4 regions of the Desemzia sp. C1 genome follow, and region 2 is predicted to be linked to each of the others. Evidence: predicted binding sites of a transcription regulator. Region 2 holds the regulator's gene; each other region holds the start of a gene.
The links. Region 2 encodes NrdR, which represses ribonucleotide reductase genes. Its sites were predicted from a motif close to ACACNATATATNGTGT; they were not measured.
Positions count from the first base shown of each region.

Region 1: the regulator NrdR is predicted to act here: its motif matches at 3,371-3,386, upstream of nrdD (anaerobic ribonucleoside-triphosphate reductase).
Region 3: the regulator NrdR is predicted to act here: its motif matches at 5,612-5,627, upstream of LMF32_RS07500 (vitamin B12-dependent ribonucleotide reductase).
Region 4: the regulator NrdR is predicted to act here: its motif matches at 4,433-4,448, upstream of nrdH (glutaredoxin-like protein NrdH).

Region 1 covers NZ_JAJIZP010000003.1:643,812-651,365, reverse strand. The annotation lists gene LMF32_RS03625 (DUF1819 family protein) at 1-61, shown strand, start outside; gene LMF32_RS03620 (DUF1801 domain-containing protein) at 87-473, shown strand; gene nrdG (anaerobic ribonucleoside-triphosphate reductase activating protein) at 542-1,093, opposite strand; gene nrdD (anaerobic ribonucleoside-triphosphate reductase) at 1,086-3,269, opposite strand; lysine riboswitch at 3,487-3,632, shown strand; gene LMF32_RS03605 (diaminopimelate dehydrogenase) at 3,732-4,703, shown strand; gene LMF32_RS03600 (GNAT family N-acetyltransferase) at 4,781-5,203, shown strand; gene LMF32_RS03595 (MerR family transcriptional regulator) at 5,352-5,780, shown strand; gene LMF32_RS03590 (aldo/keto reductase) at 5,905-6,756, shown strand; gene LMF32_RS03585 (squalene/phytoene synthase family protein) at 6,904-7,554, shown strand, end outside.
Region 2 covers NZ_JAJIZP010000003.1:1,968,355-1,975,908, forward strand. The annotation lists gene polA (DNA polymerase I) at 1-1,854, shown strand, start outside; gene mutM (DNA-formamidopyrimidine glycosylase) at 1,884-2,738, shown strand; gene coaE (dephospho-CoA kinase) at 2,779-3,378, shown strand; gene nrdR (transcriptional regulator NrdR) at 3,591-4,058, shown strand; gene LMF32_RS10020 (DnaD domain protein) at 4,083-5,531, shown strand; gene dnaI (primosomal protein DnaI) at 5,535-6,476, shown strand; gene thrS (threonine--tRNA ligase) at 6,967-7,554, shown strand, end outside.
Region 3 covers NZ_JAJIZP010000003.1:1,461,970-1,469,523, forward strand. The annotation lists gene LMF32_RS07485 (type 1 glutamine amidotransferase domain-containing protein) at 1-478, opposite strand, end outside; gene mgsA (methylglyoxal synthase) at 662-1,099, shown strand; gene ltrA (group II intron reverse transcriptase/maturase) at 1,639-2,928, shown strand; gene LMF32_RS07500 (vitamin B12-dependent ribonucleotide reductase) at 3,013-5,562, opposite strand; gene LMF32_RS07505 (amidohydrolase) at 5,823-7,016, opposite strand.
Region 4 covers NZ_JAJIZP010000003.1:1,712,038-1,719,591, reverse strand. The annotation lists gene LMF32_RS08735 (hypothetical protein) at 3-257, opposite strand; gene LMF32_RS08730 (metallophosphoesterase) at 323-919, opposite strand; gene LMF32_RS08725 (aldo/keto reductase) at 1,035-2,015, opposite strand; gene LMF32_RS08720 (alpha/beta hydrolase) at 2,139-2,912, opposite strand; gene LMF32_RS08715 (hypothetical protein) at 2,991-3,446, opposite strand; gene LMF32_RS08710 (gamma-glutamyl-gamma-aminobutyrate hydrolase family protein) at 3,581-4,324, shown strand; gene nrdH (glutaredoxin-like protein NrdH) at 4,552-4,785, shown strand; gene nrdI (class Ib ribonucleoside-diphosphate reductase assembly flavoprotein NrdI) at 4,782-5,153, shown strand; gene nrdE (class 1b ribonucleoside-diphosphate reductase subunit alpha) at 5,140-7,317, shown strand.

The DNA of each region.
Region 1 (7,554 bases), 1.3 Mb from region 2:
TTTGATTGAGAGAAAAGAAATCGAAATAGTAGAAGTGATGCTGGGAGAACTGATAGGATAGGACTCGAACAGTAAGGAGGGGAAACATGGCAATATCTGAAGAAAACAGAACAGAAGTAGATGACTACATTCAGACATTCCCTGAGGATGTGCAGAAAATTCTGTACCACATCCGTTCGATCATAAAAGAGGAAGCTCCAGAAGCGCAAGAAAAGATGAGTTACAGTATGGTCACTTATATTTTGAATGGGTTTATATTAGTTCATTTTGCAGGCTTTAAACATCATGTTGGCTTTTATCCGACACCTACGACAATTACACATTTTAAAGACAAAATCCAAGGGTACAAATACAGCAAAAACACGATTCAATTTCCTTTCCAACAGCCGATCCCTTACGACTTGATTCGGGAGATCGTCAGATACCGCGTCGAACAAAATGCAAAAAGTACAGAAGGAGAAGAAATGGAGTGAAATTTCTTTTTCAATAGACAAAAACGGACTGTTATATGACAGTCCGTTTTTGTCTATTCATTCAGTCGTTACTGTTCAGGTCTCCACAACACAACTTCTCCCGTTTCAATCGATTCCGGAACAGCGATGATTCGTTGATTGGAACTGCCGCGAAAAGCCAGCGTCAAATCTTTTAGTCCCAATTCAAAGCGGCCATCGACGACTACATCTAAATACTGCAGCAATTCTTTTTTATCTGCTGTGCCTTCCATCAATTCGTCCCATGTATAACCGGTCCAACTCCAAATGTCTTTTTGATGTTGAAATTCTTCTCGAACTCTGCGGCATAAAGATAGAGTGACCTCGGTATTTAAAAAGGGTTCCCCACCTAATAAGGTCAAACCTTGGCAATATTCAGCACGCAAGTCTTCAATGATTTGATCTTCCAGTTCCTTTGTATACGGTCTTCCGTAAGTAAACGACTGGGCTACTTTGTTATAGCAACCTTTGCAAGCAAATAAGCACCCGCTGACGTATAAGCTGCAACGTACTCCTTCACCATCGACAAAATTGTATGGTTTATAGTCGGCAATGAAGTTCCGGCTGTAAGCAGCAGACGTCCATTCGATCGGGTTAGGCATTTTCGTCACGACCTTTCAAGTGTTTGACCCGTGACCGGATTTCTTTATGGCGTCCTGCTACCATAGGACGTTGTTGCGGATTACCCAGGTAACCGCATGTCCGTTTGACGACATCGCATTCAGCCGGATCGTGATTGCCACAAACAGGGCATTTAAAGCCAACTTCTGTAGGTTCAAATTCGCCTTTGAAATCACATTTGTAGCAATGATCAATCGGAGTGTTGGTGCCAAGGTAGCCTACTCGATCATAGGCATAATCCCATACTGCTTCCAGAGCTTTTGGATTGGTATCCAGTTTCGGGTATTCGCAGTAATGGATAAAGCCTCCAGAACAAAACTGCGGATAGTCTTTTTCAAAATCCAGCTTTTCAAAAGGAGTAGGATTTTTCCGGACGTCATAATGGAAACTATTCGTATAATAACCTTTAGCGGTAATGTCTGGGACCTCACCGAATTTTTCGGTATCCAGACGACAAAAACGATCCGTCAAACTTTCACTAGGAGTAGAATATACACTGAAGTGATAGCCGTATTCGTCACCCCATTGATCAGCAGCATTTTTCAATTGTTTAACGATCTCCAGAGTAAATTCTTTTGCTTCAAGGTTCGCTTCCCAATCATTCCCGTAAAAAGAAGCTGCAACTTCATATAATCCGATATAACCGAGTGAAACAGTTGCTCGTTTGTGAGCAAATAAAGACGCTACAGATTCTCCGGGAGCGAGCCGCTGTCCAAATGCTCCATGTTGGTAAAGGATCGGCGCATTTTCAGGAAGAGCCTCTTCTACCCGCTTAGCTTTATAAACGAGTGCTTCTTTGGCTACAGCCAATCGAGAACGGAAAATGGTCCAAAAAAGAGAGAAGTCTCCATTTGCTTCTAAAGCCATTCGAGGCAAGTTCAGTGTCACTACGCCCAAATTCATACGGCCAGCTGTAATGTCTTGTCCTTGTTCATTCTTCCATCCTTGTAAGAATGATCGGCAACCCATAGGCGCTTTGAAGCTTCCAGTCAACTCCACAATTTTGTCGTAACTCAAAACATCCGGATACATTCGTTGAGTAGAACATTCTATGGCTAACTGTTTGATATCATAATTAGGGTCGCTCGGGCTTAAGTTCAATCCGCGTTTTAACGTAAAGATCAGTTTTGGGAAAATGGCTGTCCGCTTTTCTTTCCCTAAGCCTTGGATTCGAATCTGGAGAATAGCTTTTTGGATTTCTCTTTCAAACAAATTCGTTCCTAAACCAAAACCAATACTAGTAAAAGGTGTTTGACCTTGGGAAGTATAAAGCGTATTGATTTCATATTCTAAACTTTGCATCGCGTCATAAATGTCTTTTTGAGTTCGTTCTGTTACGTAAGCTTGTTTCTTTTCAGGATCTGAGATCCATTTTTCAGCTTCTGATTGATGCTTTTGATGATTGAGTTGTGCATAGGGAGCCAACACTTCATCGATCCGGTCAAAGCTGCAGCCGCCGTATTGACTGGAAGCCACATTTGCAATGATCTGAGCCGTTTGGGCAGCTGCTGTTTGGATAGAACGAGGACTTTCTACTTCAGCATTCCCTATTTTGAACCCTTGAGCGAACATATTCTCAAAGTCGATCAAGCAGCAGTTGCTTAAAGGAGAGTAGGGTGTGTAATCCAAATCATGATAATGGATGTCGCCTTTTTCGTGGGCATTGGCAACCGATTTAGGCAATAAACGTATACCAATCGTTTTTGCCACTATTCCGGCGGTCAAATCGCGCTGGGTGTTGAATACATTGCTGTCTTTATTGGCGTTTTCGTTGACTACTGTCTTATCTTTTGCCAACAATTTAGTAATCATATAATCGATATCTCGGTTTTGATGGCGGGAACGTTGCTTACTCGATTGGAATTCTTGGTAGTGTTCTAAAGTTGCTTGATACCCTTTTAATGATAGAACTTTTTTCACAAGACTATCTAAATAAAGTGTTGAAACAACTTCCTCTTCTTCAAAATAAAGAGAATTTTCTATTTCATTAAGCAAATCGAGAGCATTAAAATCGGATAACTCTGTAGTGTCCGCCAAACGGGCAGCTTTTAAAAGCGAACGTTTCAATTTAGAAGATTGATACGGTTCTAAATGACCGTCATTTTTTTGGACAGTTAAAGGGTTATGTAAGACTGCATTTTTTTGATGTGGTGACATATGACTTCCTGCTTTCTATATGATCTATTCTTTATTTTACCGCTAAAAAAATAAATAACAACTAAAAAAACACCATATGTATAACTTTTTTAATTACTTAAATACTACATGTTGTGTTTTAGTAAGTATCTGTTGGTTGCCACATTCCGCTCCACAGGAATGAGTTGATTTCTAAAAAACCGTGTGTTAGGGTTAAGAAAATTAAACAGAATAGTCGATATAAGATAGAGGTCGCGGTTGTAAAGAGTAGCTTGTCGAAAGGTGCAGTCGCCGAAATGCTAGAAAGCATTGGGATCATATTAAATAAGTATGGTACTGTCAACTTTGAGATGCCCATCTCAAATGCGAAGAACTGCTTATATTGAGGGCAGAAGGAGAAAATCATGGGTGCCTTTTGCTCATGATTTTTTGTTTATTTTCATGAACAATTATTCAATAAGGGATTTGGAAAGGGGAAACACGATGGCGATCAAAATTGGTATTGTAGGGTATGGTAATTTAGGAAAAGGGGTAGAGACGGAGTTGGCCTTGAACCCGGATATGGAACTAACAGGTGTCTTCACACGAAGAGATCCTGCACAAGTGCCGAGTAATGCAGCAGTTTATCAGTTGGACGAAATCACTGATTTTAAAGATAAGATCGATGTCTTGATTCTATGTGGAGGATCGAAGTCGGATATTCCTGTCCAAGCTCCTGTACTGCAACAGAATTTCCACACAGTAAACAGCTACGACAATCATGCTGAAATACCGGCTCACTTTGACAGTATCAATGAAACAGCACTAACCAATCAGACAGTAGGAGTGATTGCGACTGGATGGGATCCTGGTTTGTTTTCATTGAATCGATTGGTAGCGGAATCTGTATTGCCCAAAGGAGAAACATATACGTTCTGGGGCAAAGGGGTCAGCCAAGGGCACAGTGACGCTATCAGACGAGTAGCGGGTGTTAAATTAGGGGTACAATATACTCTTCCTAATGACGATTTGATCACGGAAATCAAAGAAGGGAAAGAAGTTTCTTACACAAAAACCTCTTCTCATAAACGAGTGTGCTATATTGTGCCTGAAGAAGGTGCAGATAAAGAAGGCATCACAAAAGACATCCAAACGATGAAAGATTATTTTGCAGAATACGAATCAGAAGTTCATTTTATAAATGAAGCAGAGTTCTACCAGCAGCATACAGGGATGCCGCATGGCGGACGTGTGATTCGTCGAGGGTATACTGATGAAGCGAATATGGCTGTTTATGAATTCAGCTTAGATTTGGACAGCAATCCTCAATTCACTGCAGCTGCAGCTATTGCTTATGCTCGAGCAGCCTATCGTTTAGCACAAGAAAAACAATACGGCGCCAAAACGGTTTTTGATATCGCACCAGCGTATCTTTCTCCAAAATCAGGAGCAGAGTTGCGGAAAGAACTGCTTTAAGGAGGGCTTAAATGACGTTGCTGTATGAAATCTTCTACTGATTATTAAGAAAAAATAAAATCAGAGGAGAAAACAACATGACAATTATCTTTAAAGAAAACCAACATCTGCCGGAAAAAGCTGTTCATGCTTTATACGATTCAGTGGGGTGGTCCGCTTATACGAAAGACATGGAAAAACTGTTAAGAGGCATCCGAAATTCTTTTATAATCACTGCGTATAAAGAACAGGAATTGATTGGATTAGTTAGGTATATTACTGATAAAGAGACGATTTTATTTGTACAAGATCTATTGGTGAAACCCGATTTTCAACACCAAGGAATTGGCGGCGAGCTGCTTGATCGAGTACTCAACAAGTATCCTAAGGTCAATCAAAATCTGCTGTTAACGGATCGAACAGAAAGTACTATTTCTTTCTACAAACGCCAAGGATTTAAAATGGCAGAGGATCTAGAAGCAGCCGCTTTCGTGAAAGACCGAAGATACGATGGAATGTGAGCGTTAGTTACAGTAGTTAAAAAGCAATCTCTTGTAGTGACCAAAGAGATTGCTTTTTTTCATTTCATCAACCATTTATATTTGTTGGTATGGAGTAAACTCCATAGTTTATAATACTAGTTAGTATGAATGTTTAGGAGGTTGAAAGATGAACATTAAAAGTGCAGCAAAGATGTTTGAGTTATCGATAGATACGTTAAGGTATTATGAAAGAGTCGGTGTCATTCCGCCTGTCAAAAGGGATAAAAATGGGTATCGGAATTATACGACAATGGATTTGAATTGGATTTTTTTAGCAAAAAGTTTACGTAAAGCAGGGTTATCTATCGAATCGATGATTGAATTTGCAACATTAGCTCAATCTACCGAAGACGTTTCAAAAGCGCAGAAAGAAATTCTTTCTAATCAACTCCAACAGATAGAAGCTCGTATTGTTGAGATGGAACAGGCACGGGATTTGCTGATCCATAAGATTGCTACTTATGATGAGCATGTAGCGCAATTTCAAGCTGGTTCTGTAGAAGAGAAAGACATCGAACAGTTATGGGAAATGGCTCATGTTAAAGAAATGGAATAAAAATAGAAATGAAGAGAAGAAAGTACTTGCTATGGAGTACACTCTATAGTTTACAGTAGAAATAGATGGTATCTACATTTAAATGTAAGCGAAATCAATTTTAGTAAAGAAAGGAAAGTGCTGTATGCAAACAATAAAATTAAACAATGGAGTAAAGGTTCCTATTTTAGGATTCGGAACTTTTCAAATCACAGATCCGCAAGAAGCAGAAGAGTCAGTTATAAATGCCATAAAAGCAGGATATCGACATATCGATACAGCTCAAAGCTATTTGAATGAAGAAGCTGTTGGGAGAGGAATCAAAAAATCGGGTGTTTCAAGAGAAGAGTTGTTCATTACTACAAAAATTTGGATCAGTAATACGACTTATGATGGTGTATTGGAGTCATTCAAACGTTCTTTAGACAGATTGAATTTGGAGTATGTTGATTTACTGCTTTTGCACCAACCATATAATGACACATATGGTGCTTGGCGAGCAATGGAAAAGTTACAGGAAGAGGGTAAAATTCGGGCTATTGGAGTCAGTAATTTTTCAGTTGCTAAAGCTGTCGACTTATCCCAATTCAATAAAACAACTCCCGCAGTAAATCAGATTGAAATCAATCCTTATCATCAGCAAAGTGAAACGCTCGAATTGTTAAGAGCTGAGGGAATCGTTTCAGAAGCATGGGCACCATTTGCTGAAGGGAAAAACAACTTATTCCAAAATCCCGTTTTAGCAGCTATTGGGGCTAAATATAACAAAACGGTGGCTCAAGTGATTATTCGATGGCTGGTCGAGCAGGATGTTATTGTATTAGCGAAGACTGTAAAACCAGAACGGATGGAAGAGAATTTATCTATCTTCGATTTTGCTTTAACTGAAGAAGACAAAGAAGCCATTAAAACATTAGATAAAAGCGAGAGCCAATTCTTCTCTCATGATGATCCTGAAATGATTAAAGCTTTAGCTGGTCGAATATTAGACGTTTAGATTTGTAAGATGCTTTCTGCAAAAGGAAGCATCTTTTTCATTACCAACTAAAATAATGAAATCTTCTTCTTTTCTTCTTATTTATTTCTTTAGTATTTAGAAAAGTTCTTATACAATAGGAATAAGAACTTTCAGGAGGAGAAACGCATGAAGAAAAATGAACAGTTTCCTAAAGAAGCTATGCGAGTTTTGAAGGAAACAAGCCGAACTTTTTATATTCCGATCACCTTTTTGAAAAGCGATTTAAAACATTCAGTGGCCTCTGCGTATTTAGTGATGCGCGCGATCGATGAGATCGAAGACCATGAACTGATTTCAGACGATACGAAATATGAGTTGTTGATGCAAGTGAGCGAACTCTTTAAGCGACCATTTACTGAAGAAGCGTATCTCCGCATTATCGAACCTGTAAAGGAGCAATTGCCTGAAGTTTCTTTGCGCTTGTACGATTGGGTGCAAGCCTGTCCCGAAGGCTCTCGCCCCATGATGATGGAGATAAGCAGTGAAATGGCATTTGGTATGGCCAAATGGGCGAAGAAAAATTGGCAAGTGCAGACTAAAGAAGATCTAGATGACTATACGTATTACGTAGCTGGTGTTGTAGGAGTTTACTTGTCTAAGTTATGGCATTGGTCTTATGGCCAAGAAACGGACCTGGATCTGGCGATCGGATTCGGACGAGGACTTCAAGCAGTTAATATTTTACGCAATCAAAAAGAAGACAGCGAAGAACGGGGCGTCAGTTTTGTTCCAGACGGCTGGTCAAGAGATGATCTATTTGCTTACGCAGAAGACAAT
Region 2 (7,554 bases):
GCAGATTTAAAAAAATTAGCCGAATTTTATAAAGAAATGGACTTCAAATCTCATTTGAGCAAATTAGACACTTCAGAATTAGATGAAGAGAAAGAAGCTAAGCGAACAGAAATCAATTTTGAAGTGGTGACAGAAGTTACCAGTGAGATGTTTACAGATGATATGGCTGTTTATGTACAGTTGTTGAGTGATAACTACCACACAGCTGAAGTGGTTGGTGTAAGTTGGGGAAATGAGGACCACATTTATGTAGGTGCCGCTGAAGATGTTTTAACGTCTCCTTTATTTAAAGAGTGGGCAGAAGACGACTCGCTTTCTAAAGCGACGTTTGATGCCAAACAAACGTACGTAGCATTGAATCGCTATGGCATCAAATTAGCAGCAGTAAAATACGATGTTTTACTAGAAGCATATTTGCTTGACGTTAAAGACAACTCTAACGATTTAGCTGCGATTGCAGAAGAATACAACTATCATGATGTAGCAAATGATGAAACTGTTTATGGAAAAGGTGCAAAAATTAAAGTCCCTGAGGACATCACGGAAATGCACACACATTTGGCACGTAAAGTGAAAGCAATTGCTGTTTTAGGTCCTGATTTGATGGAACAATTAGAGAATAATCACCAAAAAGAACTTTTTGCGGATATGGAGTTGCCGCTGGCTAAAATCCTTGCAGATATGGAAATACAAGGAATCACAGTGAACGGTCATCGTTTAGAAGAAATGAGAGAAGAGTTCTCTGCTCGGTTGAAAGAGATCGAACAAAAAATCTATGCTGAAGCAGGAGAAGAATTTAACATCAATTCTCCTAAACAATTAGGCGTGATCTTATTTGAAAAAATGGGCTACCCGGTTATCAAGAAAACGAAAACGGGATACTCTACTGCAGTTGACGTGTTGGAAAAATTGCAAGACCAAGCTCCAATCGTTGAATACATTCTAGACTACCGTCAAATTGCTAAAATCCAATCTACTTATGTGGAAGGATTGTTAAAAGTGGTTCGTGAAGATACAGGCAGAGTCCATACGCGCTATATGCAAACTATCGCACGTACTGGTCGTTTGAGTTCAGTAGATCCCAACTTGCAGAATATCCCGATACGCTTAGAAGAAGGGCGGAAAATCAGACAAGCCTTTGTCCCACGCGAAGAAGGGTGGAAAATTTTTGCTTCTGACTACTCTCAAATCGAATTGCGGGTATTGGCTCATATCTCTAATGACGAGCATATGAAAGAGGCCTTTATAGAGGAACAAGATATCCACACAAGCACAGCGATGCGTGTATTTGGTGTTGAAAAGCCGGAAGAGGTAACGTCTAATATTCGTCGTCGTGCCAAAGCTGTCAACTTCGGAATCGTTTATGGTATCAGTGATTACGGTTTATCTCAAAATCTTGGGATCACAAGAAAAGAAGCACAACAGTTCATCGATACTTACTTTAAAAAATATCCAGGTATCGAAACGTATATGCACGAGGTAGTTCGCGAAGCCAAAGAAAAAGGTTTTGTAGAGACATTGTTTAATCGTCGCCGCTATCTGCCGGAAATCAATTCGCGTAACTTCAACTTACGGTCTTTTGCGGAAAGAACAGCAATCAATACGCCGATTCAAGGAAGTGCAGCTGATATTTTGAAAGTAGCAATGATCAAAATTGCTCAAGCTTTAAAGGAGTCTGATTTAAAAGCTACTATGTTACTGCAAGTACATGATGAGCTGATCTTTGAAGCGCCTGAAGAGGAGATTCCAGCATTACAGAAATTGGTTGAAGATGTGATGGAACATGCGGTTGAATTAAATGTACCTTTAAAAGTAGAAAGCGACTTCGGTCAAAGTTGGTATGATGCCAAATAAGTTTTTTGCACGAATGGAGGAAATACAGGTTGCCAGAATTACCAGAAGTAGAAACGGTCCGTAAAGGGCTGGAAAACTTAGTAGAAAAAGCCGTTATTCAAGAAGTAGAAATTTTTTGGGAGAGAATCATAACTGGATCCAGAGTTGGCGAATCGTTTAAAAAAGCATTAGTCGGTGAACAACTACAACAAATTAGACGCAGAGGAAAGTTCTTGCTGCTGGATTTTGATCGCTATACACTTATTTCCCATTTGAGAATGGAAGGTAAATATGAAGTGGTGCCCACTGATGAACCACTCAAATTGCATACACATGTCGTCTTTCATTTGAAAGATGGAAGAGATATCCGTTATTTAGACGTGCGAAAGTTCGGTCGTATGGAATTAGTGTTGCGGGGACAAGAAGAAACGGTTGCCGGGATCCAGCGTTTAGGTCCTGAACCTTTTGCAGATGTATTTTTGTTAGAACCTTTTCAAGCTAAACTAAGCAGAATCAAAAAAGCTGTCAAGCCTGCATTATTGGACCAAAACCTCGTAACGGGTCTGGGAAATATTTATGTAGACGAAGCTTTGTTTCAAGCTGGTATCCATCCTTTAAGACCGGGAAATTCTTTGACACCCAATGAAGCAGCTGTATTGCATCAATCTATCATCGAAGTGTTGGGAAAAGCTATTCAAGCTGGAGGAACAACGATAAGAACTTATTTAAATGCCTTAGGAGAATCAGGGAATTTCCAGCAAGATCTGAAAGTTTATGGTCAAACTGGAGAACCGTGTGTTCGTTGTGGAAACCCGATTCAAAAAACTAAAGTCGCTCAACGCGGGACACACTTCTGTGCTCATTGTCAAAAACTGACAGAAGAAAATGTATTACCTGTAATGTGATCTAAGAATGTACGTAAGCAGTAGGGATGGAGGAGCAGCGATGTCTCTTATTTTAGGATTAACAGGCGGAATTGCTACTGGAAAATCAACCGTCAGTAATCTCTTCAAAGAGAATGGGATTCCAGTAGTTGATGCTGATGTTGGAGCTCGGGAAGTCGTAAAAGCAGGGACCGAGGGTTTAAAACGAATTGAAGTAGTCTTCGGCCATCAAGTGATTTCAAACGGGCAGCTAGATAGAAAAGCTTTAGGAAAAATTGTCTTCGAGAATCCAAAGGAGTTAGAGAAACTGAATCGGATTCTGGGAGATTTGATCGCAGAGTGGATTCATGATGAAAAAGAACGGTACATCGAAGAGAATCATCCGCTGGTCGTTTTAGATATTCCATTATTATTCGAAAGTGGTTATCAGGAGGTGGTTGACCAAGTCATGGTGGTAGCGACTACTCCAGATGTCCAATTACAGCGATTGATGGAACGGGACCAAATTGATGAGCAGACAGCTCGCCAGAAAATAGCTGCTCAAGAACCGATCATGGATAAAATGTTAAAAGCCGATTTCGTGATTGATAATAATGGAACTAAAGAGAATACTCGAATACAAGTAATGAATTGGTTAGAGAAACAACATTTTTTACATTAAGACCAAAGACTAGCCCCGTGGATCGACAAACCATGCGGCTAGTCTTTTTGTATACTGTTAAAACGAAACAATTAGGAAATGAAATGATTATCCTTATATATTCAGCATTTAGAGTGTTTTTAAGCAACTAAATGTATGGTATAATAATTCATATAATAAGGCGAAATGCGAACTTTTTAATAAAAATACAGCTTAAAAAAGGATGATGAACAGTGCAATGCCCTCGCTGTCAAAATAATGGAACCAGAGTCGTTGACAGTCGTCCTGCAGACGAAGGACGAGCTATAAGACGTCGCAGAGAATGTGAATCGTGTCGATACCGTTTTACAACTTTTGAAAGAATCGAACGTGTTCCGTTATTAATCGTGAAAAAAAATGGAGACCGTGAAGAATTCAATCGCGAAAAGATCCTAAAGGGCATTATCCGGTCATGTGAAAAAAGACCTGTGCCTATGGACCAAATGGAGAAAATGGTCAATGAAATTGAAAACGAACTGCGCAATTTGGGAGAGAATGAAGTTTCTTCTACCGTTATCGGAGAACATGTCATGGAAAAATTAGCAGAGGTTGATGATGTGGCGTATATTCGTTTCGCAAGTGTGTACCGTCAATTTAAAGACATTGATGTATTTATGGAAGAAATGAAAGAGTTGGAACGAAAAAAAACCGAGAAGAAATAAATGGTACGAAGGGAGTAATCAAACATGTCGTATCCTTGGAAAAATCTTAGTCCAAAAGATGGGTTTATGGTAAGACAAAGTAGTTTGCTTTCGGATATCGACCAACAGATACTCACCTTTTTGTATCAACCTTTGATCGGATCGACGGCTTACAGTTTATACATGACTTTATGGACTGAAACAGAAAAAGACACCTATTGGAGTGAAGGAATTCTTCATGCAGAATTATTGGCTTTGCTGAATATTGGAATGCCGGAAGTGTATCAGGCTAGAATTCGGTTAGAAGCTATCGGCTTACTGAAGACATTCGTACAAACGGAACCTGAAAAATTGTATGTTTATGAACTTCAAAAGCCCCAATCCAGTAAAGCTTTTTTTGAAGAAGACTTGTTTAGCTTGTTATTATTGGAGAGGGTGGGCGAACGGAAATTTAAACAACTCAGAAATCGATTTTCGGTAGAACCTGTAGATCAAAATTCCTTTTTAGAGATCACAAAATCGTTCTTAGATGTTTACCATTTGAATACGAATCAAATAAAACAGCATGAAGAACTGTTCAAAACTTCAGGGACATTGATCGGTGATGCGTCGACGTCAAAAATTACTTTGGATTCAGATTCATTTGATTGGAACTTTTTCTTTAATGGTCTAAATCAACATTATGTCAATCGTTCGTCAGTAACCGCAGATATTCGAGAAACGATCTTGACGCTGCATCATATGTATGGAGTAGATGAGTTGGCGATGCAGCAATATATATTAGAGGCATCCGATATCAACACAGGAACGATTGATGCTCGTTTATTAAAGAAAAACGTTGTGGATGATTTCCATCGCAAAACGAATGAGAAAGTACAGCTGAATGATGTGGTCCAACAAGAGATGGAAGAAATAGCTACTACACAAGTACAACATCAGCAAAACTTGAAGGGACAAGGCTTTTCTGATTACGATATTGCGATTATTGAATCCAGTCATCAATATTCTCCAGCAGAATTTATGAGAAGCATCAAAGAACAGAAAAACGGGTACATTTCTAAACCAGAGGAGTGGACGTTGGAAGACGTTGTTAAAAAATCTCGATTACCAAATGCCGTGATCAATATTTTGATTCATTATATTTTGGTCATACAAGGGAATGTGGTCTTCGAAAAGGGATTGGCTTATAAAATTTCAAATGACTGGGCTCAAAATAAAATCACGACTCCTGAAGCGGCTTTGAAAAAGGTGCGTGATATGTACCAAGAAAATGCGGATAGATATAAGAAAAACCAAGAGCGGAAACAAGCGGCCGGTTCTCGTTCAAACAACAATTATTCGCGAAATAAAAATACTGTCCGAAAAGAAAAACTGCCTGAATGGGCTAAAGAAGGATATAAAGCGCCCGAAGAGACTGCAATAAGTCCAGAGGTTGAGAAACAACTTCAGGAAAGATTAGCACGTATTCGAAATATGCAAAAAGAAGGTGAGTAAAAAATGGATGATATAGGAAAGAGCCTGACAAAAATCATCAAGGAACGCAAATGGAATGAAGAGTTCAATCAATTGATGAAAGAAGTCATGAGAGATCCGGATGTAGTCAGTTTTATCCAAGAACATTCTGAGATGTTGGATAACAGTGCGATAAAAAAAAGTGCTGCTAAATTGTATGAATTTGTTAATGAAAAGAAAAAGTACCAAGAGAACAAAGAAAATCAATTGGCTCCAGGATACCAGCCTAAGTTAATTATGAACCATCACTACATTGATGTAACATATGTACCTACAGCTGAACTGGTAGCAAAACAACGGGAGAAAAGCATTAAAAATCTGATTCATTCAATGGATATGCCAAAAGGGATACGGGAAGCAACATTGGATGACTTTCAGAACACTTCCGAAAGATTACAAGCTAAGATGGAAGCTTTGGATTTTATTGAAGCCTACTTGACAGCTCCTAAAAAATTTCATCGCGGGTTGTATTTGCAAGGTTCGTTCGGTGTGGGGAAAACATATTTGTTGGGAGCCATAGCACACGATTTGGCAGAGAGCGGATTCCCATCTACCTTGATGCATTTCCCTTCATTTGCAGTTGAAATGAAGCAATCTATCGGTGAAAACACTACAGGTGAGAAAATAGAAGCCGTCAAACGTGCTCCTATTTTAATGTTGGATGATATCGGAGCAGACTCGATGTCCAGTTGGATTCGAGATGACGTGCTGGGGGTTATTTTACAATATCGTATGCAAGAACAATTGCCAACGTTCTTTTCGTCTAACTTAGATTTGAAACAATTGGAAGAGCATCTGACATTTTCTCAACGTGGAGAAGATGAACCATTAAAAGCTCAACGGATTATGGAAAGGGTGCGCTTTTTGGCGAAAGAAGTCACGATGCAAGGTGTTAATAGACGCCAACAGCAATATGAAAATAATTAATCAATGAAAATCCGACCCTGAACCTTCTGGGTCGGATTTTTATGTGTACAAAGAAAAGTAGTTGAATCGCTAAATTAAATCCGTCAAATCATTGTGGTACTCAAAAAAATCTTCTCAAAAATGCTTGCGCCTAAACCTTAAACGTGGTTTAATGTATGTGATATAAAAATCGTTGAGAAAGACACCAATAGAAGCGGCACGTTTTACAGAGAGGGAAAGATTTGCTGAGAATTTCCTGAAATGGACTTGTATTGACCACTTTCGAGAGCGGATGTGAACTTTGTAGTAGCATCCAGCCGTTTAGCTAGCGTTATTTAGCCAAGAGAGCCCTTATACCTACAAATGTAAGTGTATGAGCTAAACTTGGGTGGAACCACGTAAATTTGACGTCCCATTTATGATTTGTATGAATCATAAATGGGACTTTTTGTTTTTTCTAAACGTATTTCAACGAAATCTATTACAGGATATGGAGGAACGCAATATGTCAATTATTAACGTAACATTCCCAGATGGAGCAGTAAAAGAATTTCCTTCTGGAGCGACAACACAAGAAATTGCAGCAAGCATCAGTAAAAGCCTTTCAAAAAAAGGACTAGCTGGTAAATTCAATGGTGAATTGGTGGATTATGATCGTCCATTGGAAGTTGATGGAAACATCGAAATCGTGACACCGGAACACGATGATGCATTACAAGTTTTGCGTCATTCTGCAGCTCATTTGATGGCAAATGCTTTACGCCGTTTATACCCAGATATCCATTTTGGTGTAGGACCAGCTATTGAGACTGGTTTTTACTATGATACAGATACTGAGCAACCGATCACTGAAGAAGACTTGCCTAAGATTGAAGCAGAAATGATGAAAATCGTTAAAGAAAATAATCCGATCGTCCGCAAACAAGTTTCTCGTGCTGAAGCATTAGAGTTATTTAAAGAAGATCCATATAAAGTAGAATTGATCACTGCGCTTCCAGAAGACGACATTATTACCGTTTACGACCAAGGTGATTTTGTAGACTTGTGCCGCGGAGTTCACGTGCCTACAACTGGACGTATCCAAGTCTTCAAACTGTTA
Region 3 (7,554 bases), 510 kb from region 2:
GTAAATCTTCAGGAGTACGGCTTGAAATCAGTCCGCTTTCATCCGTTACTACTTCAGCATCTACAAAGTCTGCGCCAGCATTTTTTAAATCAACAGCGACTTGTTTAACGGCTGTGATTTTTTTGCCTTTTACAACTTCTGCATTGATCAACAGTTGTGGACCGTGACAAATCGAGAAGATAGGCTTTTCGTCATTTGAGAAAGCTTTTACGAAAGCAAGGAAACGATCATCTTTACGAAGTTGATCTGGAGAAAAACCGCCTGGAATCAGTAAAGCGTCAAATTCTTCAGGTTTTACATCGTCAATCCCTTTATCGATAGTGACAGACGCTTCGCCTTTTTTACCTTCAACTGTTTCACCAGCTTCAAATCCGATGGTAACGACTTCGTGACCAGCTTCGGTCAAAGCTTCATTTGGAGAAGTAAATTCTGAGTCCTCGAATAGTTTGGTAATGACTGTTGCAATTTTTTTACCCATAAAAATCCCCTTCACTTTTTGTATTTTTGATCTATTTTTAGTGTAACGAAAGTAGAAACAGGCTTCAAGAAATTGAACTTACAGAAAAAAGGTGCCACGGAACAAACTTCATTTGGTTTTCAAAGATTAAGTGATATGATGAAAGAGAAAAGAATGCTGAATGGAGTGGATGATTTGATGAAACTGAATATTGCTTTAATCGCTCATGATAAAAAGAAAGATGAAATGGTAAAAATGAGCATAGCGTATAAAGAAATTTTAAAAGATCACACCCTTTACGCTACTGGGACAACGGGTGGAAGAATTGTTGAAGCTACAGGACTTTCTGTTCACCTATTCAAATCCGGCCCACTAGGGGGAGACCAGCAAATAGGAGCTTACGTATCAGACAATAAAATAGATATGATCATCTTTTTGCGTGATCCTTTGACATCACAACCTCATGAACCAGACATATCTGCTTTACTGCGCCTTAGTGATGTGTATGAGATCCCGCTAGCCACTAATCTTGGAACAGCTGAGATGCTGCTGCTCGGTTTAGATGCCGGATTTTTAGATTGGAGACCGATCGCTAAAAAAAGAGAAATAGATCCTGCAGCTGATCCTCTTGACGACAATTAACATTAACAAAAAAACAACACCCGCTATCAATAGCGGGTGTTGTTTTCGTTCGCCCAGCATGGGCGAACTCTAACGGGTGCAAGTCCCGAATGCGACCTGACAGTGGTAAGCATATAGCTGACGGCAAGGGTGTCCACCGTGAGGTGGAATCTGAAGGAAGCCTAAGGCAAAACTCTGGTCTGACGAACAGAAATCACATAAGAGGTGAGTCGAGTGGATAAGGCTGCGAAAGAAGCTAAAGTCCGATAACTGTCCTAACTCGAAGCATAAATGTGGCAGATAGATGGAGTGAAAGAGTTCGCACCTTAACTGGGGAGGTCTCATGACGTTATACCAAATACACTTAGTGATAAGTGCTTGACTCATGAGAAGTCAGCAGAGGTCGTAGTAGTGAAGACAGCTAGTGAAAGCTAGAAAGAGCGAAGGACCGAACAATTTTATCGTTACAAACATCTTTATTGGAGGCCGCCAAAGACTATTGGCTACGACAGCGTAAAAGTAGATAGCTGCCTTACGAGAGCAGAAAAGGAGTAACAAGCATGCAGGAAAACAGGACACTGGATAGAATCCTATCCAGAAATAATTTAAACGAAGCCTTTCGACAAGTGGAACGGAATAAAGGTGCCGCAGGCATTGACGGTATGTCTATCGAAGAGGCTAAAGAATATCTTCGTCAGCACAAAGAAGAGCTTATTCAGACTATTCGTCAACGTCACTATCAACCTAAACCTGTCAGAAGAGTAGAAATACCTAAACCATCGGGTGGGGTCAGACTACTGGGTATACCGACAGTGGTTGACCGAGTTATTCAACAAGCGATTGCACAAGTTCTCACACCCATTTTTGACGAACACTTCCACAACAGTAGTTATGGATTCCGTCCAAACCGCAACGCCCATATGGCTATAGCGCAAGGGCTAAGAGATATGAACGAAGGTTATCACTGGATTGTCGACATTGATTTAGAGAAGTTCTTTGACACTGTTAACCATGATCGACTGATGAATCTAGTTTCTCGGAAAATAACCGATGGTGATGTGATATCATTGATTCGGAAATATCTCGTGAGTGGCATTATGGTAAACGGAGAATATGAGGAAAGTCCAGTTGGCACTCCCCAAGGGGGAAACCTCTCGCCATTATTGAGTAATATCCTCTTAAATGAACTCGACCAAGAACTAGAGAGAAGAGGTCTACACTTCGTGCGATACGCAGATGACTGCATTATCCTCGTTAAGAGCGAATTCGCAGCAAGGCGCGTAATGCGTTCGGTTACACGATATATTGAGGAAACTCTGGGTTTAACTGTGAACACGAGTAAATCGAAAATCATTAAACCTAATGACCCAACCTTTAAATTCTTGGGATTTGGATTCTATTGGTCGAAAGCAGATAAAGGCTATCAAGCAAAGCCTCATGCCATATCAATCGAGACGTTTAAATATAAGCTTCATCAGCTAAGCAAGAAAAGCTGGGGCATTGATATGGCTTACCGCATCGTTAAATTGAATCAAGTCATCAGAGGATGGGTGAACTATTTCAAAATAGGAAATATGCACACAAAACTCAAGAAAATAGCGAGTCATCTTCGTTATCGACTGAGGATGTGTATCTGGCACCAATGGAAAACAGCCAAAAATCGAAGAAGAGCCCTCACTAAACTAGGGATGAGCGACTACAACGCCTACATGAATAGCCACAGTTCCAAAGGAACTGCCCGAATAGCCCTGTCCTGGGTTATGACAACCACAGTAACCAATAAGATACTAGCCTTCAAAGGTCTAGTATCTCCAGATAGTTACTATTTAAGACAAAAGCATGTTATATGAAATTGAACCGCCGTATACCGAACGGTACGTACGGTGGTGTGAGAGGACGATAAATAAATTAATTATTTATCTCCTACTCGATTATTATAAGCCGCATTTCAATTGTGCATTGCAGTTGGTACATGTATTGCAGCCGCCTAAATCTTCAACGGTTCCTTGACGACAGATCGGACATGTGTCGCCAACCTCATTTCCGTAAGAAACTTCTATATCTGACGTTGAAGTTTGTGGAGAGGATTCAACCGGTTGTTCAACGATTGATGAAGATTCGTCATTCCAGTTATTGTCTTCAGCTTTCAAAGTCAAGACTTGAGTATCACGACTTCCGTCAACATAGACTGTTCCGCCTTTTGCGCCGCCATTGTACAATCGCTCGTAAACTTTTTGCACTTGTTCTACGCTGTACCCTTGAGGAGCGTTAACTGTTTTAGAAATCGAACTGTCTACCCAGCGTTGGATTGTTGTTTGTACATCCACATGCGCTTCAGGAGAAAGTTCCATAGCTGAAACGAAATAGTCCGGCAAGTTTTGAGTGTCTGCTTCAGGATGGTTGTCCAAGTATTCTTGAACGATATCTGCTTTGACTTCAATAAATTTGCCTAAACGGCCGCTTCTAAAGTAAGAGAAAGAGAAGTAAGGTTCTAACCCTGTTGCGACTCCTACCATGGTTCCTGTTGAACCTGTCGGCGCTACAGTCAATAGGTGAGAGTTGCGGATACCGTGTTTCAATACACCTTCACGAATGTGTTCAGGCATGTCTTTCATGTAGCCGCTGTTGATAAAGTTTTCTCTCAATTGTTGAGTTTCTTCCTGAGAAGCACCGATTAAGAATGGGAAACTTCCACGTTCTTTAGCTAATTCAATAGAAGCTTCGTAGGCAGAAACCGCAATAGTTTGGAAGACTTGGTCAACTAATTGGTTCCCAGATTTAGAACCGTAAACTTCTCCTGCGTAAATCAATAAGTCAGCTAGTCCCATAACACCTAAACCAACTCGACGTTCGCCAAGGGCTTGTTTTTCATTTTCTGGTAAGAAATAAGGAGTAGCATCGATAACATTGTCTTGCATTCTTACACCGGTCTTAACAGTTTGAGTCAATTTGTTAAAATCGACTGTTTTCGATTCTTTATCTACCATCAAAGCCAAGTTGACAGCAGCCAGATTACAAACTGAATAAGGTGCTAGCGGTTGTTCGCCGCATGGATTAGTAGCCACGACTTTTTGGCCGTAAGCTGCAGCATTGGTTTTCTTGTTGGCATTATCAATGAAGAAAACTCCAGGCTCAGCAGAGTACGTAGCGCAAATGTTGATCAGTTTCCATAACTCTCGAGCTTTCACGCTGCGGTAGACACGGACACCATGTCCTTGAGCTTCCCATTCGCGCACATCTCCACAATCTGCCCAATGAGTATTGTAGTAATCCATTTCTTCAGGACTGTAATTTTCAACATCCGGGAATTTCAATTGGTATTCTCCATCATTTTCTACAGCTTCCATAAAGTCGTCTGTTAAACAAATAGAGATGTTAGCACCTGTTAAAAAGTCTGGTTTATGAACAGAATACGTTCCTCCAGCCGTTAGTTTATCTTCAGCTTCTTTTATCGTAGCTGCATCAAATCCGCCCGTTCCAGGAATATGTTTGTAATTCAAAATTCCTCGGTATAGAGCTTTTTCTTTTTCTGTAAAAGGTGTAAATTTCAGTTTTTCCTGAGCTAGTTCTCTGATTTGCTCATCTTCTGTTTGTTCGATCAAGAATCGAAGAATACGCGGATTCTGCATCTTAGAGATGATGAATTCGATAATGTCAGGGTGCCAATCAGTCAGCATGATCATTTGAGCACCTCGACGGCTGCCGCCTTGTTCGACCAAATGAGTTAGTTTAGCAATATCATCCAACCAAGATACAGAACCAGAAGACTTTCCGTTTACTCCGCGTGCTAAGGTATTTCTAGGACGTAAAGTTGAACCGTTCGTTCCGACACCACCGCCACGACTCATGATTTCCATGACTTGTTTACGGTGTTCTGAAATCCCTTCACGTGAATCTTGGATAAAAGGCATGACGTAACAGTTAAAATAAGTCACATCGGTTTCGGATCCTGCACCATACAATACACGTCCTGCAGGAACAAAATTCAATGATTTCAATTCAGTATAAAACGTATCAAAGGCTGCTGCCTTTTTCTCAGGATCAGTTTCAACAGAAGCTAAACCTGTTGCGTTTCGTTTAGCAATTTGTTCATAGAAGACTTCTAAAGGTTTTTCGATGGCATCGATGCTGCGTACGATTTCTCCAGACTCTCTTTCGTGATCGTGCTCTAGAATACTTCTGTACTCTTCTTCTACGATGACTGTTGCTTGATTTTTTTGATGATTCAACTCTTTGATGTACCCAACGCCTCGAGCAGGGTATTGCGGATCGTCTTTGATCGTCAAGACGACTAAATCACCAGTAGAAAGAGTTATTTTGGAAGTATCTTTAAATGAATAACGATCCAGCATAACTAAACGAGAGACCCCTTCAAAAGTCAGTCTCATATCCTCCGTGATAGGGTGAACTTGAGAGAACCCCTTTATATCCTTATTCAATTGTTCTTTATTTAAAGTAATTTTTGATGATACATTCATCGCCATAACCAGCACTCCAATCTGTAGAATATAAGTCCATAATCAAAGTAGTAGAACACTATATGTAGTGTATTTATTAATGATTATAATCTATATGTTGTGAAACCTCATCTATTATACCTCATAAAAACAAAGTTTTTTAGCCTTGATTTTGAGGAACGATTGTGCTTGTTATTTGAAAAGTATATGAAAGCTCGAGTAAACGAGTTTTTGAAAAAAAAAAAACTTAGAAAAAATATCTAAGTTTTTTGAATGGAAATTTTTATTTAAATTTCGTTTAGGAAGTCGAGGGCATAGTTGACATGTAATTCAGTAGCGATAGCCAATCCGTTTTCGTCAATATCAAAATTTTCATGATGATGTCCATACCAAGTATCTGGATCTTCCAGATTACGTGTTCCGACAAAAGCATAAACTCCTTGAGCAACCGCTAAAAAGTCAGCAAAATCATCTGCTCCCATGCTTTTTGGCACATCTGTAATAATATTTTCTTCACCAATGATTTGAGCCGCCACTTTTCGCGCCCGTTTTGCTGCAATCGAATCATTGATCAAAGGAGCAGCAGCATCATAATTCTCAAAGTCGATCGTTGTACGGTGTGCTTTTGCGACATCACGAGCGACTCGTTCCACCGCTTCCAAGACGAATCGGCGTGTTTCGTGGCTGAAAGTTCTTACGGTGCCTTCTAAACTAGCCTCATTTGCTACGATATTGTAACGAGTCCCGGCGTTTAAAACACCTACAGCTACAACAGCTTGATCTAGTGGATCGACTTCACGAGCTACGATGCTTTGTAATTCCACAGTGATAGCCGCTGCTGATAATAAAGCATCTTTTCCTAAATGCGGTTTTCCCACGTGACTGCTTTCTCCATGAACATTAATTTTAAAAATGTCGCACGAAGCATTAGAAGCACCGGAAGTGATTTCGATTTTTCCAGTAGGTACAGCAGAGGAGAGGTGGATGCCGAATACTTGATCGACATTGTCCACAAAACCACCTTGTACAAATTGACGAGCGCCTGCACCGATTTCTTCCGCTTGCTGAAAAGCTAATTTGACGGTGCCGTTGAAATCAGCAGCGTGATTTTTCAAAATTTTTGCTGCTCCTAATAAAGCTGCAGTATGACCATCATGTCCGCAAGCATGGTGTAAACCAGGCTTCAACGATTTATAAGGTTTGTCTTTTGCATCAGGCAACTCAAGAGCATCGATGTCAGCTCGTAACAGAATCGTTTTTCCTGGTCCTTTTCCGCCTGTAATAGTACCTATAGCACCTGTCTCGCCGACTGATTCAAAAGGGATGTCTAACTTAGTCAGTTCTTGCTTGATTCGTTTGATCGTTTCGTATTCTTTTAAACTAGGTTCAGGATGTTGATGGAAATATCTTCTCAAAGCGATGACCTCATCTGCCCCTTGTTGTATTTCTTCCTTAATAGTTGATTTGGTTAACGTTGTCATAATAAATTCCTCCTTGAAATTGGGGTTAGGTTGTAGTTATTTGATTTTTAAAACGCGTTGCGAAAGCCAAACTTTCTATGATTTCATTTTGGCTTTTTGGTGGTAAAGAGCACCACCTAAAAGCCAAAAGTGAACTCTACAAAAGTTTAAACGGCTTTCTCCACGCTCTGTCTAAAACGAGCTGCACAGAGCAGCTTTCGCGTTTATAAGCCAATCCCAACTGCCAGGTAAAAAGCACCTGTCCATTGGGATTTTCTTATACCCGATAGGCTAAACGCTTTTCTGCACTCTCTACTCTAAAACGCGTTGCGAAAGCCAAACTTTCTATGATTTCATTTTGACTTTTTGGTGGTAAAGAGCAACACCTAAAAGTCAAAAGTGAACTCTACAAAAGTTTAAACGGCTTTCTCTACGCTCTGTCTAAAACGAGCTGCGCAGAGCAGGCTTCCTATGATTTCGTTTCCTCTTTTTTATTGGGAAGAACACCCAATGAAAAACGAGGAAATCGAACTCTACGGAATCCTTAACGCTCTGCTCC
Region 4 (7,554 bases), 260 kb from region 2:
GTTTAATCTGCAGCCCCTGCATAGCCCTCTCGAATATCAAATTCCGTGAGAGGTTCTGGACCTCTCATGACTTCTCTTTCAATATTCAACACACCGTTTCTGGTCGCTTTGACTTTCCAACGGACTAATTGAACCGTGCCGTGCTTGATCTCAATGGCGGTAATAATGGTAGGATAGATACAACAACCCGTATTAAAATAAGGATGATCTTTCTTCTTAGGGTATTTAAATCGATGGGTGTGACCACAAATCAGCATCATTTTGTGTTTCTCGATCCATTTGTTGTAATTCTTTTCTACCTTGTGTCGTTTGCTGACGTTTTTTACTGGACTAGAAGGATTGCGGATACCAAATGCATGAAGAAATCGCCAAAAATATTTAACGACAACATAGTCAGTCTCCAAAACTGATCGTTAGGGGCATCTCCTTGATGTCCATGCACAGTCAGTATTTCTTGACCAGTATCTCGATGCTTTAAAACCAAAGCTTCGACAGGTTCAAGTCCTTTTAGAAAATCAAAAAACACTTCATTATACTCATCATAATTCGTGTAGTAGTTCTTTTTTACATAGGATGGATACTTCAAGAAAATATCATGATTGCCATATATTTTGACTAATCGATCTTCATCAAAGAATTTTTTGATGGTATCGTAAACTGCAGGATGAGCATTTTTGGTGTGTTCGAAGTTTGAATACTCCAACATCTCGTCTCCATCCCCAGCCTCTACATAAGTATAATCATTTCTATAGTAATGTTGCAGTGCATACAGGTATATATCCCGATTCCTGGTAAATTCATCCGATAAGCTCCCGTCACCTCTGTGGACATCACTCATAAAAACGTATTTTGAATCATCATCAAAATATTCTACTTTAGCGTTTTTATAAGCCTCTGTTAACCTTCGATCGGTAAACATCTCCTTCACCTCTTCTGTTAAATCTTATTTACATAAAAAACGTACACTTTCTTCATTAATAAGTATACTGTATTCAGAGAATATAGTGAAAGAGAACAGCTTATAGAAGAGTGAATTAACTAAAACCGACTATAGAGTGAGGTACGTACGGCTCTTCAAGATACGCTATTTCATCCGTCGTTAATTGGAGGTTTAAGGCATTCATTGGCCCTTCTAATTGACTCATTTTCGTTGCTCCAATAATTGGTGAGACGACTGGATCTTTTTGCAGCAACCAGGCCAAAGCGATTTCCACTCGAGGCACACCTCTGTTTTCAGCTACTTCGCCTAACCGTTCAACGATTCTTCGATCTTGATCAGATGTAGAATCATACTTGCTCATGGCTACTTTGTCTGTTTCTAAACGTTTAGTCGTTTCAGACCAGTCTCTCGTCAATCGACCTGAAGCTAGTGGGCTATACGGAGTTACGGCAATTTTTTCTTCTCGGCAAAGCGGCATCATTTCTCTTTCTTCTTCACGGTAAATCATATTGTAATGGTTTTGCATCGAAACAAAACGAGTCCAGTTGTTCTTTTCTGCTACATGCAACGCTTTTTGAAATTGGAAAGCATGCATAGCTGAAGCACCGATGTAGCGCGCTTTTCCTGATTTCACCACATCATGTAAAGCTTCCATGGTTTCTTCTATAGGTGTATTGTAATCCCATCGGTGGATAATGTATACATCAACATAATCCATATCTAATCGTTTTAAGCTATTATCGATTTCTGCCATAATCGATTTACGCGAAAGCCCCGCTCCATTTGGACCATCATGCATTTTCCCATGAACTTTAGTGGCCACTACTACTTCTTCGCGTTTAGCATAATCTTTTAAAGCCCGTCCTAAAATTTCTTCACTTGTACCCAATGAATAGACATTTGCTGTGTCAAAAAAGTTGATGCCCAAGTCTAAAGCTTTTTTGATGATTGGGCGACTATCTTCCTCTTTCAAAGCCCATTTGTGCAGCCATTTATCTGGATCGCCAAAGCTCATACAACCTAAACAAATTCGTGAAACGTCCATCCCGGTATTCCCAAATTTAACGTATTCCATTACTCCATCTCCCTTTTCCATGACGATACCATTAGTATACTCCTTAGAGTCCACTCTAATGCAAGCGTTTTTAAATCGTCTTATAGCATCCCTATTTTTGTGCGAACCTCAACATCGTTCGGTTCAGTTTATCCGTCTCGTCATGAAAGATGGCGTGCCCGCTTTTTTAAAAGGCACCACGAGATTTTGCGGAATCAATTGCGACATCTCCTCTGTCAATTGATAGGAGCAAATCTGGTCTTTCTCCCCATGACAAATTAGTGTAGACACAGTAATCTTTTCCAGATCCTTGCTTAAATCTTCTTCTCGCATCATGATCGCAGAAAGCAAAGTCCCGTACGAGGAAGCTTTTAATGCTGTATTGATTAGCCAATCTCTATAGACGGCATAAGGCTTTTCGTGAAATAATTGCTTAACAAAGTCTTGAATCATTTTAGGCCGGTTTATTTGAATTTGCTCTATGACTTGAGTAATATCCGCTTTTTTCCAACCCGTTAAATAGTAAGGTCTTTTAACAAACTGCGGTGCGGCTGCACTGATCAAAATCAACTTTTGCACACCATAACTCTGATGACGAGCCATATAGCGTACTGCTGTAGCTGCACCCATCGAAAATCCCACCAAGATAGCTTCTTCAAGCTGCAGTTCTTCCATCACAGATTTAACATCATCTGCCAACTCATTGTAACTGTACTCTTCGATAACAAGATCTGAATCTCCAAACCCTCGCAAATCGACTCCTATAATGCGGTAACCTCTGGGTAAAAAGTAATTGTATTGGTATTCAAACATGCGATGATCAAATGGCCATCCATGCAAGAATACCAGCGGCTTCCCTTCGCCAATATCTTCTACTGCGATAGCATTATTCTTTTTACCTTTAATCGTCTTTTTCATACGCTGTCCCTCCTGTTTCTTCTCTACTCCAGTATAATAGAACAACGCTTTTTTCAAATGAATAAAGCTCAGGTTAAATTAGATTGTTATGAGGATCAATCTATTATCCGAATAATATAAATCTTGGTATTTCAAATCGCTCAGGTAGATGGTTTCTTTCGATTTTAGTGATTCGTTCTCGTAACTGTTCAAACTATAAAGAACAGCTAACTGATGGCATCCTTCCTTGAACTGTTCCTGAATATAAGCTTCTAAACCTCTTAAGCAACTTTTGTATTTATACGCTTGATTGTCGCGCTTATCGAATGAAGGTATATCGACAGCCAATGCGGCTGCTTGATACGGCAACTCTTTGAATGGAAAATACACACTATAACTGAAACGCTCTCCAGTGTCTTCACTCACGTTTTCTTCAAATTGAAACAGTTCTTTAAAAGCCAACAAAAATTCGTTTGATTGATAATCCTTTCTTTTCTTCGTGATCGTTTCTAGATTCAAAGGAATGGTTGAGGCAATATATATGTACTCTGTCATAGGAAAACCCCTTTTTCTGATTATACGTAAATACTAATTTTTATTCTGCAATCAAAACTACCTTTTATGTCTGCTTTCCTGTAAAATAAATCTAAGCTAAATGGAAAGATGTTTTATGGAAAGGAAGTGTTTTGATGAAACCGATTATTGGCATACCTGGAAATATCCTGACTCAACAATCTCCAAGCTTTGATGGTCTTCCGATCACTTACACTCCTCACGGTTTTGTTGAGGCTACTATTACAGCATATGGATTACCCAACATGATTCCTTTAGGAGATCCCAAAGATGCTAAAGCATATATTTCTCATATTGATGGCTTGTTGCTGGCAGGTGGGCAAGATGTGTCTCCTTTACTATACGGCGAAGAACCGATCCCTGCTTTAGGAACGACAAGTCCACTTCGAGATACCTTTGAAATAGCATTAATCAAAGAAGCCGTTAAACAGCAAAAACCTATTCTAGGTGTTTGCCGAGGATTGCAGTTGTTAAATGTAGCTTACGGTGGTACATTATATCAAGACCTTGCGACTTCGTATTCGGATCTGACCGTCCAACACATCCAGCACACACAATATGACAATGGAGCCCATACGATAACTTTGGATCCGGACAGTCGTTTAGCAAAAGTTTTTGGACCCGCTTATGTCGTCAATTCTTATCATCATCAAGCCATAAAAGAATTGGCTGAGCCTTTTGAAGCTGTTGCTTGGAGTAAGGATAAATTGATTGAAGGTTTCGAAGCTAAAGATCCTTCTGCCAATATCGTAGCCGTCCAATGGCATCCCGAATTGATGATCCACACAGACGAAAAAATGCAGCAATTATTCACTGATTTTGTGAGTCGTGTCAAAAAAAGCATTGCACCAGCTTTGTAAGCGAACACTGAAACTATTTCAAAAAATCCCGCAAAAAAACTCCGACTGGAACGTCCGGTCGGAGATCTTTTTTTGAAAAAAATAAAAAGCGGTCAAAACCTTGTTAAACCACTATATGTTGTGTTTGTAAGTTTTTTCTAATCGAAATATGGTGTTTTCCAATTGCAAGTCGATATAAACAAGTGTAGAATAATGATATCATTTAGAAGCGAAAAGGAGAATATACTATGGCTAATAAAACAATCGTCATTTACTCAAAACCGAATTGCATGCAATGTAATTTTACCAAAAAATACTTGGATGATAAAGGTGTTACTTACGAAATAAAAGATATTTTTGAATCTGAACAAGCTTTAGCAGAAGTGCAGCAATTAGGATTCAGTTCAGTTCCCGTTATCCTTGCTGATGGTGAAGAAGCATTTAATGGATTCCGCCCTGATTTATTAGATCAATTAGTATGAAAGTAGTTTATATTTCCTTGACCGGCCAAACGAGAAAATTTGTGCACAAACTAGACATGGATTTGTTGGAGATTTCTTCGACAAATCCATTTATCAGTATTAATGAGCCCTTTATCATTGTTGCGCCGACCTATGAAAGAGAAGCTACAGAAATCTTATACGATTTTATTGAAACAGCTGATAACAAAAAGTACTTTAAAGGAGTCGCTGGCGGCGGGAACTTAAACTTTGGACAGTTGTTTGTTTTTACAGCGAAAGATCTTGCAAAAGAATATGATGTACCTTTACTACATACCTTTGAATTTCAAGGGAATGACGAAGATGTAAAAAAATTGAAGAAAGCGGTGAACGACCTTGGACAAGCCTAAATTAGCAACAAAACCCAATGAGGTCACTTATTTTAAATTAAACAATGAATTGAATCGACCTGTTAATGGATCTATTCCATTGCACAAAGATCGTGAAGCAGTCCGTGCTTACTTTTTAGAATATGTGAATCCCAATACTGTTTTCTTTTATACGTTGGATGAAAAGTTAAACTATTTGGTAGAAAATGATTATATCGAAGAAGAGTTTTTAAACCAATACGATAGAGAATTCATCAAAGATTTATTTAATGAGATCTACAATCGTAAATTCCGTTTCCGTTCTTTCATGTCTGCTTATAAGTTCTACACACAATACGCGTTGAAAACAAATGACGGCAAGAGATTCTTGGAACGTTATGAAGATCGTATCGTATTTAACGCATTGTATTTGGCAGATGGCAATAAAGAACTAGCGTGGACGATCGCAGATGAGATTATCAATCAGCGTTATCAACCTGCTACACCTACTTTCTTGAATGCTGGACGTAAACGTCGTGGAGAATTAGTCTCTTGTTTCTTGATCCAAGCAACAGATGATATGAACAGTATCGGACGCGTTGTCAACAGTGCATTGCAATTGTCTCGTATCGGTGGTGGGGTTGGAGTAAATCTATCCAACTTGCGTGCTGCAGGAGATCCCATCAAGAAAATCGAAAATGCATCAAGCGGTGTTGTACCGGTTATGAAATTATTGGAAGACAGCTTCAGCTATTCTAACCAATTAGGTCAACGTAATGGTGCCGGAGCAGTTTACTTGAATGTATTCCATCCAGATATCGTTTCGTTCTTATCCACTAAAAAAGAAAACGCCGATGAAAAAGTTCGTGTGAAGACTCTTTCTCTTGGTCTAACTGTACCGGATAAATTTTATGAACTATGTGCTCATGACGAGCAAATGTACTTGTTCAGTCCGTATGATGTAGAACGTATCTATGGTAAGCCTTTCTCTTATGTAGACATTACTGCTGAATACGACAACCTTGTCAATAACGAAGAAGTTCGCAAATCTAAGATTCGCGCTCGTGATTTGGAAAACGAAATCTCTAAATTGCAACAAGAATCAGGATATCCTTACATCATCAACATTGATACAGCTAACCGTGAAAACCCGATTTATGGAACGATCACGATGAGTAACTTGTGTAGTGAAATCTTGCAAATTCAAGAACCTTCTCTAATTAACAATGATCAAAGCTATGAAACATTAGGAACAGATATCAGCTGTAACTTAGGTTCAACAAATATCGTGAACTTGATGGAATCTCCTGACTTTAGTAAATCAGTTGATGCTATGGTTCGTGCGTTGACAACTGTTACAGATCAATCAAGTATTGATGCTGTCCCTTCTATCAAAAATGGAAACGATCAATACCACACGATTGGTTTAGGAGCTATGGGCTTACACACCTACTTGGCTTTAAACCAAATCGAGTACGGTTCTCCAGAATCGGTTGAATTTACAGATGCTTACTTTATGCTATTAAACTTCTACACGTTGAAATCAAGTAACCGTATCGCTATGGAACGCAACACTTCTTTCCATAACTTTGAGAAATCAAAATATGCGACTGGTGAATACTTTGATAAATACACTGCAGCAGATTTTGCATTTGAAAATGAAAAAGTTCGTCGTTTATTCGACGGCATTGCTGTCCCAACAAAAGATGACTGGGCTGCTTTGAAAGCATCAATCATGACTGGCGGATTGTACCACCAAAACCGTCTGGCTGTAGCGCCGACAGGTTCGATCAGCTATGTAAATGAAACATCTTCCAGCTTGCATCCAATCACTCGTCTGATTGAAGAACGCCAAGAGAAGAAAACGGGTAAAACTTACTACCCTGCTCCATACCTGTCGAATGAAACACTGCCTTATTACAAATCAGCGTACGATATCGACATGCGTAAAGTCATTGATGTCTATGCAGCAGCACAAAAACACATTGATCAAGGAATGAGCTTGACCTTATTCTTACGTTCTGAAATACCTGAAGGCTTATACGAATGGAAAAACGGCCGTACAAATAAACAAACCACACGTGACTTAAACATCTTAAGACACTACGCGTGGAAAAAAGGCGTTAAATCCATTTACTACGTCAGAACATTTACAGAAAACTCAGAAGAAATCGGCTCAAACCAATGCGAAAGCTGTACGATATAAAAAGTAAGTGAAGTGCCTCGCTTAGCTCCGACAGAAAAATCTATTTTCATTTTAGAGGACGCTTTTTGTCCTCAAAAACGAAAATGATTTTATCCGAGGAGCTGAGGCACGTAACTGAACTAAAAAGGATGCGGAGAAAGCCCGAAAGAGATGAAGGAAAAATAGGGGAAAATTATTGTGGTGCTTTTCAACCACAAAATTTTCCATCTTTTTTCCAAAATCTCTGGCTTTCGCAGC